Regions from separate parts of the Hydrogenophaga sp. PBL-H3 genome, predicted to be linked through region 1. Evidence: predicted binding sites of a transcription regulator. Region 1 holds the regulator's gene; the other holds the start of a gene.
The links. The regulator LexA, encoded in region 1, represses DNA repair genes until DNA is damaged. The targets are predictions, from matches to a motif close to ACTGTATNNNNATACAGT.
Positions count from the first base shown of each region.

Region 2: recA (recombinase RecA) is a predicted target of LexA. The motif match lies at 1,256-1,273, and genes of this name have one in related genera.

Region 1 is NZ_CP044972.1:2,210,750-2,214,632, reverse strand. It holds gene F9Z44_RS10330 (DUF6152 family protein) at 1-54, opposite strand, end outside; gene F9Z44_RS10325 (hypothetical protein) at 66-485, opposite strand; gene F9Z44_RS10320 (asparaginase) at 487-1,461, opposite strand; gene lexA (transcriptional repressor LexA) at 1,581-2,258, shown strand; gene F9Z44_RS10310 (hypothetical protein) at 2,394-2,768, shown strand; gene F9Z44_RS10305 (D-2-hydroxyacid dehydrogenase family protein) at 2,813-3,820, shown strand.
Region 2 is NZ_CP044972.1:4,335,130-4,339,012, forward strand. It holds gene recX (recombination regulator RecX) at 1-52, opposite strand, end outside; gene recA (recombinase RecA) at 89-1,201, opposite strand; gene F9Z44_RS20305 (MarR family winged helix-turn-helix transcriptional regulator) at 1,364-1,864, shown strand; gene F9Z44_RS20310 (response regulator) at 1,992-2,666, shown strand; gene F9Z44_RS20315 (sensor histidine kinase) at 2,779-3,883, shown strand, end outside.

The DNA of each region.
Region 1 (3,883 bases):
ACCGCCGCCACTGCCCAGCAGCGCTGCCAATTGCACAAATTCACGACGTTGCATGAGGGTCTCCATTAGACGTAGGCAATCCAGCGCCCACAGGTGATGACCAGAATCCAGATGACCAAGGACACGAGCATGCTCAAGCGGGCAGTCGCGTCCTGGAGCTGCAGCGAACGGCGTGCATGGAACCAGCCCGCATTGCAGCCAGCCAGCATGATCAACGCGATTTTGACTGTGAACACACGGTTGGCCAGCAGTTCCCCGGGCTGTGTGCCGAACATCAAGAGACCCGTTATCGTGGCCAGGCCGAAACCCAGACCCACCAGCCCAAGGCTCAATCGGGCCAACGGCTCCATTGGCAACTCGGACACCCATCCGAACACGCGCAACTCCAGCAAGACCAGATTGCCCAGGATCAAGGCCACACCGATCAGATGCACCACCTCCAGCATGGGGTAAGCCCAAGGATGTGCACCCAGAGCCAGCAGCATCTCAGCTCTCCAGCAACTGCAACGCCAGCGCCAGACGCGCCTTGACCGGCGAGAGCCCGGCCGAGTCTGGCAGCGGTTGGCCAGGGTGCGGCACCACACGGCCTTGCGCGCACCGGCTGGCCACGACCACGTCGACGCCACGAGCCTGTGCTTGTTTCAACGCGATCAACAGATCGTCGTGCACCGTGCCGTTGCCCGTGCCCGCCACGACGATGCCGCGCAACCGCTGCGCACCTGCAGGGCTGTGGCTGAGCAGGGCACGCACCATCTCGCCATCGGCGCCAGCGTGACTGAACATCAATTCCACGCGGGGAAGCGCGGTAACGCGCATCAAAGAGCGCAGTCTTGCGGCATCGTGCGTGCCACGGCTCACGGCTTGCGGCCAGGGCCTGAACATGCGCAAGCGCGCCTCTTCGACGCAGCCCAGATCTCCCGCATCGCCTGAGCCAAACGGGTCCGTCCTGTAGGGGTGCACCTTGGCCACGTCCAGAGCGCCATGAATGCGCCCGGCGCACACGACCACCACGCCACTCGCCTGCGGATGCAGGGCCACCGCTACCGCATCGCTCAGGTTCTGTGGCCCGTCGGGCACCAGCGCGGTGGCGGGACGCATCGCGCACGTCAGCACCACCGGTTTGGACGGCATCAACAACGTCTGCAACACAAAGGCAGTCTCTTCGATCGTGTCGGTGCCGTGTGTGATCACGATGCCGGCCACCTCGGGCCTATCCAGGTGCGCGGCCACGCGCTGGGCCAGCGCTTGCCACACGCTCAGCACCATGTCCTTGCTGTTGATCTGGGCGACCTGCTCCACGTCCACCGGACAATCCGCCAGGATCGGAACCATCGCCACCAGTTCGCTCACAGCCACCTGTCCTGCCACATAGCCCACGTTGTCATTCGCCTGGGTTGCGCGTCCGGCAATCGTTCCGCCGGTACCCAGAACCACAAGGCGACGCGCCTGGTTGTCATTCACCACTTGCCAAGTCCTTTGAACTGGTTAAAAATACAGCCACTGGATAAGAAAACAGTGACTTACCGATCGGATACCCCGCCCGGTTAAGCATCCACCCCGATGAGGTTCACATGCTCGACATGCCCGCCACCACGCCCAAGCTCACCGCCCGGCAACAGCAGATTCTGGAACTCATCCAGACCGCCATTGCACGCACAGGTTCGCCGCCAACGCGTGCCGAGATCGCCAGCGAGCTCGGCTTCAAGTCGGCCAACGCGGCCGAGGAACACTTGCAGGCCCTGGCACGCAAAGGCGTGATCGAATTGGTCAGCGGCACATCGCGTGGCATCCGTCTGCGCAGCGAAGACCTGCGCTCCATCAACGATTCACGTGGGCGTCAGCTTACACTCCCGCTCCCCAGCCTGGCCCAGCTCATGCTGCCCCTCATTGGGCGTGTGGCGGCTGGCTCGCCCATCCTGGCGCAAGAACACGTGGATCAGACCTATCACGTGGAACGCAGCCTGTTCCAGCGAGAACCGGATTACCTGCTCAAGGTCCGTGGCATGTCCATGCGCGACGTCGGCATCATCGATGGCGATCTGCTCGCGGTGAAGTCCGCCAAGGAAGCCAAGAATGGCCAGATCGTGGTGGCTCGGCTGGGAGACGATGTGACCGTCAAGCGGTTCATGCGCCGGCAAAACGTCATCGAGCTTCACGCCGAGAACCCGGACTACAAAACCATCGTGGTCGAGCCCGGTGAACCGTTCGAAATAGAAGGCCTCGCCGTGGGCCTCATCCGCAACAGCTTCCAACTCTGACCTTCGGGTCGCGTTGCCTCAGCAGGTGGCGGGCGTTTGGTCCGACGAGCGAACGGCTCGTCATGTGGACACATCCCTGCGTTGGCAACTTCCTTCCAATCCTGCCTGTGTTCAACCCCTCATCTGGAGTTTCGCATGGGAAAAATCTTCAATACCAACACGTGGCGCGCCCCCCTGCAGTTGATCGACTGCTGGTTGCCCATGCCTTCACAACGCGATGCCCGCCCGGCCGCTTCAGCGGTGGCAGCCAGGGCCATGCAACGTTTTACCCGTGCGGGCTGGTTGAACAGGGAAGCGGCCAACAGCGCCACGCCTCAGACTCGCCAAAGCCAGGCGAGTGAGCCAGGCGCAGCGTCCTTGTGTCGGGTGCGCGTGCTGCGCCAGGCCGACGTGCGGCCAGTGAAGCGACCCGACATGCGTCTGGTCATATCTGGACCCATCAACGATGTGTGTGCCGAACTGGACCGCCTCGCTGCGCTGGAACAGGCATCCATGGCCCGCGCAGCCTGAGGCAAAAGAGCGACCAGCCTGGGCCGCGCGGGCACAATAGGCGCATGAACATAGTGATTCTTGACGACTACCAGGACGCGGTTCGAAAGCTGAAATGCGCAGAGAAGCTGGAGTCTTACCCTGCCAAGGTGTTCACCAACACCGTCAAGGGTGTCGGCCAGCTGTCAATCCGCCTGCGTGACGCCGACGTGCTGGTGCTGATCCGTGAGCGAACCCAGATTTCTCGCCAGCTCATCGAAAAACTGCCGCGCCTCAAACTCATCGCTCAAACGGGGCGAGTGGGGGCGCATCTTGATGTGGCAGCCTGCACCGAGCGCGGCATTGCGGTGGCCGAAGGTGTGGGCTCGCCCGTGTCGACGGCCGAACTCACCTGGGCCTTGATCATGGCCTCGATGCGCAGGATTCCCCAATACGTGTCCAACCTGAAGCATGGGGCTTGGCAGCAAGCCGGGCTCAAGTCTTCCGCCATGCCGACCAACTTCGGTGTCGGCATGGTGCTGCGCGGCAAGACACTCGGGGTCTGGAGCTACGGGCGCATTGGCCAATTGGTGGCAGGCTACGGTCGCGCGTTCGGCATGCGCGTGGTGATCTGGGGCAGCGAAGCGTCACGGGCCAGTGCGGTGGCCGACGGCTTCGAGGCGGCAGAGAGCCGGGAGGCATTTTTCGCCTCGGCTGACGTGCTGTCGTTGCACCTGCGGCTGAGCGAAACCAATGCTGGCTGTGTCACGCTGGAAGACTTGGGCCGCATGAAGCCCACCTCCTTGCTGGTGAACACCTCACGCGCAGAGCTGATCGAGCCCGAAGCTTTGCTCGCCTCCCTCAACCGGGGTCGGCCAGGATTGGCGGCGGTCGACGTGTTCGAGTCAGAGCCCATCTTGCAGGGACACGCCCTGCTGAGACTGGAGAACTGCATTTGCACGCCCCACATCGGCTATGTGGAACAAGACAGCTACGAGCAGTATTTCTCCTCGGCGTTTGACAACGTGGTCAATTTCATCAAAGGCACGCCCACCAACATCGTGAATCCCGGCGCATTGCAGGTTCGTCGCTAGGCTGCTCAGCGCACTCATAAAAAACGCCGCAGATGGATGCGGCGTTTTTTATGTTCCGGACGG
Region 2 (3,883 bases), 2.1 Mb from region 1:
CCGAGAGCAGGCGCAGCGCCCGGCCCTTGAGGGAAATCTGGTCAAAGCCCATGTGAAACGCTCACGGCCCAAGCCGTGAACGCGACCCTCACTCGGCCAGCGGCGCAGTGCCGGCTTCGGCCTTGGCGGCTTTTGCTGCCTTGCCGCCTTTGGCGGGTGCCGGTGCTTCTTCCACCGGCAGCAGCGGCACGCCCAGTTCGGTGCGAACCTTGTTCTCGATCTCGACGCGCAGTTCGGGGTTCTCGCGCAGGAATTCGCGCGAATTGTCGCGGCCCTGGCCGATCTTCTCGCCGTTGTAGGCGTACCAGGCGCCCGACTTCTCCACCACCCGGTGCACCACGCCGAGGTCGAGGATCTCACCCTCGCGGCTGATGCCTTCACCGAACAGGATGTCGAACTCGGCCGTCTTGAAGGGTGGCGCCACTTTGTTCTTGACCACCTTGACCTTGGTTTCGTTGCCGATCGCCTCTTCGCCCTTCTTGATGGTGCCGGTGCGGCGGATGTCCAGGCGGACCGATGCGTAGAACTTGAGCGCATTGCCGCCGGTGGTGGTTTCGGGGCTGCCGAACATGACGCCGATCTTCATGCGGATCTGGTTGATGAAGATCACCATGCAGTTGGTCTTCTTGATGTGCGCGGTGAGCTTGCGCAGCGCCTGGCTCATCAGGCGGGCCTGCAGGCCGGGCAGCGAATCGCCCATTTCGCCTTCGAGTTCGGCCTTGGGCGTGAGCGCGGCCACCGAGTCCACCACGATCAGGTCGACCGCGCCGGAGCGCACCAGGCTGTCCACGATTTCGAGGGCTTGTTCGCCGGTGTCGGGCTGGCTGATCAGCAGGTCCTGCAGGTTCACGCCGAGTTTCTGTGCGTACTGGATGTCCAGCGCGTGTTCGGCGTCGACAAACGCGCACTGGCCACCGAGCTTCTGCATCTCGGCGATCACCTGCAGCGTGAGCGTGGTCTTGCCCGAGGATTCCGGGCCGTAGATCTCGACCACACGACCGCGAGGCAGGCCGCCAACGCCCAGCGCGATGTCCAGGCCGAGCGATCCGGTGGACACCACCTGAATGTCTTCGATCACCTCGCCTTCGCCCAGCCGCATGATGGTGCCCTTGCCGAATTGCTTCTCGATCTGGGCCAGCGCGACCTGCAGGGCCTTGGCTTTTTCGCTGTTGAGGGGGTTGGGCTTGACGGCTGCGTCCATGGGGGCTCCTGGGCTGGTTGGAAGGGTTGGCAAGGCCTGTGTGGTTGTGTACAGGCTGGATGCTTGAACAGCAGTTTACAAGCTGATTGAATCACGATTCTTCATTTTTTTGTCAGTTTGCCTTACTATTTGCGCATGACGGAAAGCCTCCCTGAAACGCCCATGGAACCCGACGACCGCTGGCGCGGCGGCCACCTCGGCCGGCTGATGGGCCTGGCGCTGCGGCGCTTCGACGAGCGCGTGCTCAGCCTGATGGCACACGACGCCAACGTGCCGCTGGCACTCTCTCACCTCGCGGCGCGTGCGCAGGTGGGCGCGGCCCACATCCACATCACGCGTCACCTCGGCTTGCACGGCTCGCGCCTGACCGAGCTGGCGCACCAGGCCGGCATGAGCAAACAGGCCATGGGCGACCTGGTGACGCAGTGCGAGGCCTGGGGCCTGGTGCGGCGCGAGCCCGACCCGCGCGATGCCCGGGCGCGGCGCATTGTCTTCACCGACACCGGCCTTTTGTGGCTGGACGCGTTTCGCACGGCGGTGGCGCAGGCCGAGGCCGAGTTCCGCTCGCAGGTGGGCGACGCGGTGGCTACGGTGGTGGCCCTGGGCCTGGAGGCCTATGGATCGGAAGCACCGGGGGCGCGCGCGGCCGTGCCCTCCCGGTGAAAGCCCTCGGCCCGGACAGGCTACGGCGTGGGGTATGCGACCTAAAATGCACCTGCCTTGACTGTCACGCGCACCCGCGACGCGGCACCATAACAACGCTGCCCGATCAGCACAGGAGACTCCCCCCATGCGCATCCTGATTGCAGAAGACGACCAGGTTCTGGCCGACGGCCTGTTGCGCAGCCTGCGCGCGGCGGGCGCCGCGGTGGACCACGTGTCCAGCGGCAGCGAAGCCGACGCCGCCCTGATGACCAACAACGAGTTCGACCTGTTGATTCTGGACCTCGGCTTGCCCAGACTGCATGGCCTGGAGGTGCTCAAGCGGTTGCGCTCGCGCGGTTCCTCGATGCCGGTGCTGGTGCTCACCGCCGCCGACAGCATCGAGGAACGCGTAAAGGGCCTGGACTACGGGGCCGACGACTACATGGCCAAGCCGTTCTCGTTGCAGGAGCTTGAGGCGCGCGTGCGCGCACTGGCGCGCCGTGGCATGGGCGGCAGCACCAACACCATCCGCCACGGCCCCCTCGAATACGACCAGGCCGGCCGCGTGGCCACCATCGACGGCAAGATGGTCGAACTCTCGGCGCGCGAACTCGGCCTGCTGGAGGTGTTGCTGCAACGCGCCGGGCGCCTGGTCAGCAAGGACCAGCTGGTCGAGCGGCTGTGCGAGTGGGGCGAAGAGGTGAGCAACAACGCCATCGAGGTCTACATCCACCGCCTGCGCAAGAAGATCGAAAAAGGCCCGATCCGCATCGCCACGGTGCGCGGGCTGGGCTACTGCCTTGAAAAAATCGCCAGCTGACGGTCGGACTTTCAGCGAGCCGCTGCCCCCGGCGGACGGCCGGCTGGCGCCGAAGGGATTCGGCCTGTTTCAGCGCGAACAACGCAGCCTGTTCGGCGAGATCCTGGACTGGATGCTCACGCCGCTCTTGCTGCTGTGGCCGTTGTCGCTGGCACTCACCTGGTTCGTGGCGCAGGGCATCGCCAGCAAACCGTTCGATCGCGCCCTCGAATTCAACCTGCAAGCCCTCACCCAGTTCGTGGTGCTCGAAAACGACCAGATCACCTTCAAGCTCAACGCGCAAGCGCGCGATCTGCTGCGCGCCGACGACAGCGATCTCGTTTACTACCAGGTGCTCGATCCGCGTGGCGCCCTCATCAGTGGCGAACTCGACTTTCCACCACCGCGCGACAACGAAGCGCCCGAGCCCGAGCCCGGGCGCGTGCTGCTGCGCGACGACACCGTGCGCGGCGACGAGGTGCGGGTGGCCTACACCTGGCTGGCGCGCAGCGATCCGCAGCGCCTGGTGCTGATGCAGGTGGCCGAGACCAAGGGCAAACGCTCGACGCTGGCCACCGAGATCATCAAGGGCGTGATGGTCCCGCAGTTCGTGATCCTGCCGCTGGCGGTGCTGCTGGTGTGGCTGGCACTGGTGCGCGCCATCCGCCCGCTCAACGAACTGGAGCAGCGCATCCGGGCGCGCAAGCCGGACGACCTCAGCCCGATCGAGGAGTCGTTCATCCCGCAGGAGGTCGCGCCGCTGGTGTCGTCGATCAACGACCTGCTGACGCGGCTCAAGGCCTCGCTCACCACGCAGAAACGTTTTCTGGCCGACGCCGCGCACCAGCTCAAGACGCCATTGGCGGGTCTGCGGATGCAGGCCGAACTCGCGCAGCGCGAGACCGATCCGGTGGAGATTCGCGGCTCGCTGCAGCACATCGCCCGCTCCAGCGCGCGCGCCACGCACACGGTGAACCAGCTGCTGGCCCTGGCCCGCGCCGAGACCACCGGCCGCACCCTGCCCAGCGCGCGCATCGACCTCGCCCGCCTGGTGCCCGACGTGGTGCAGGACTCGGTGCCGAGGGCGCTGGAGGCTGGTATCGATCTCGGATTCGAAGGTCCGGAGGACACGCCCGACGACTGCCTGATGGACGGCAACCCGACGCTGCTGCAGGAGATGGTGCGCAATCTGGTGGACAACGCGATCCACTACACCGGGCAGGGCGGTGTGGTCACGG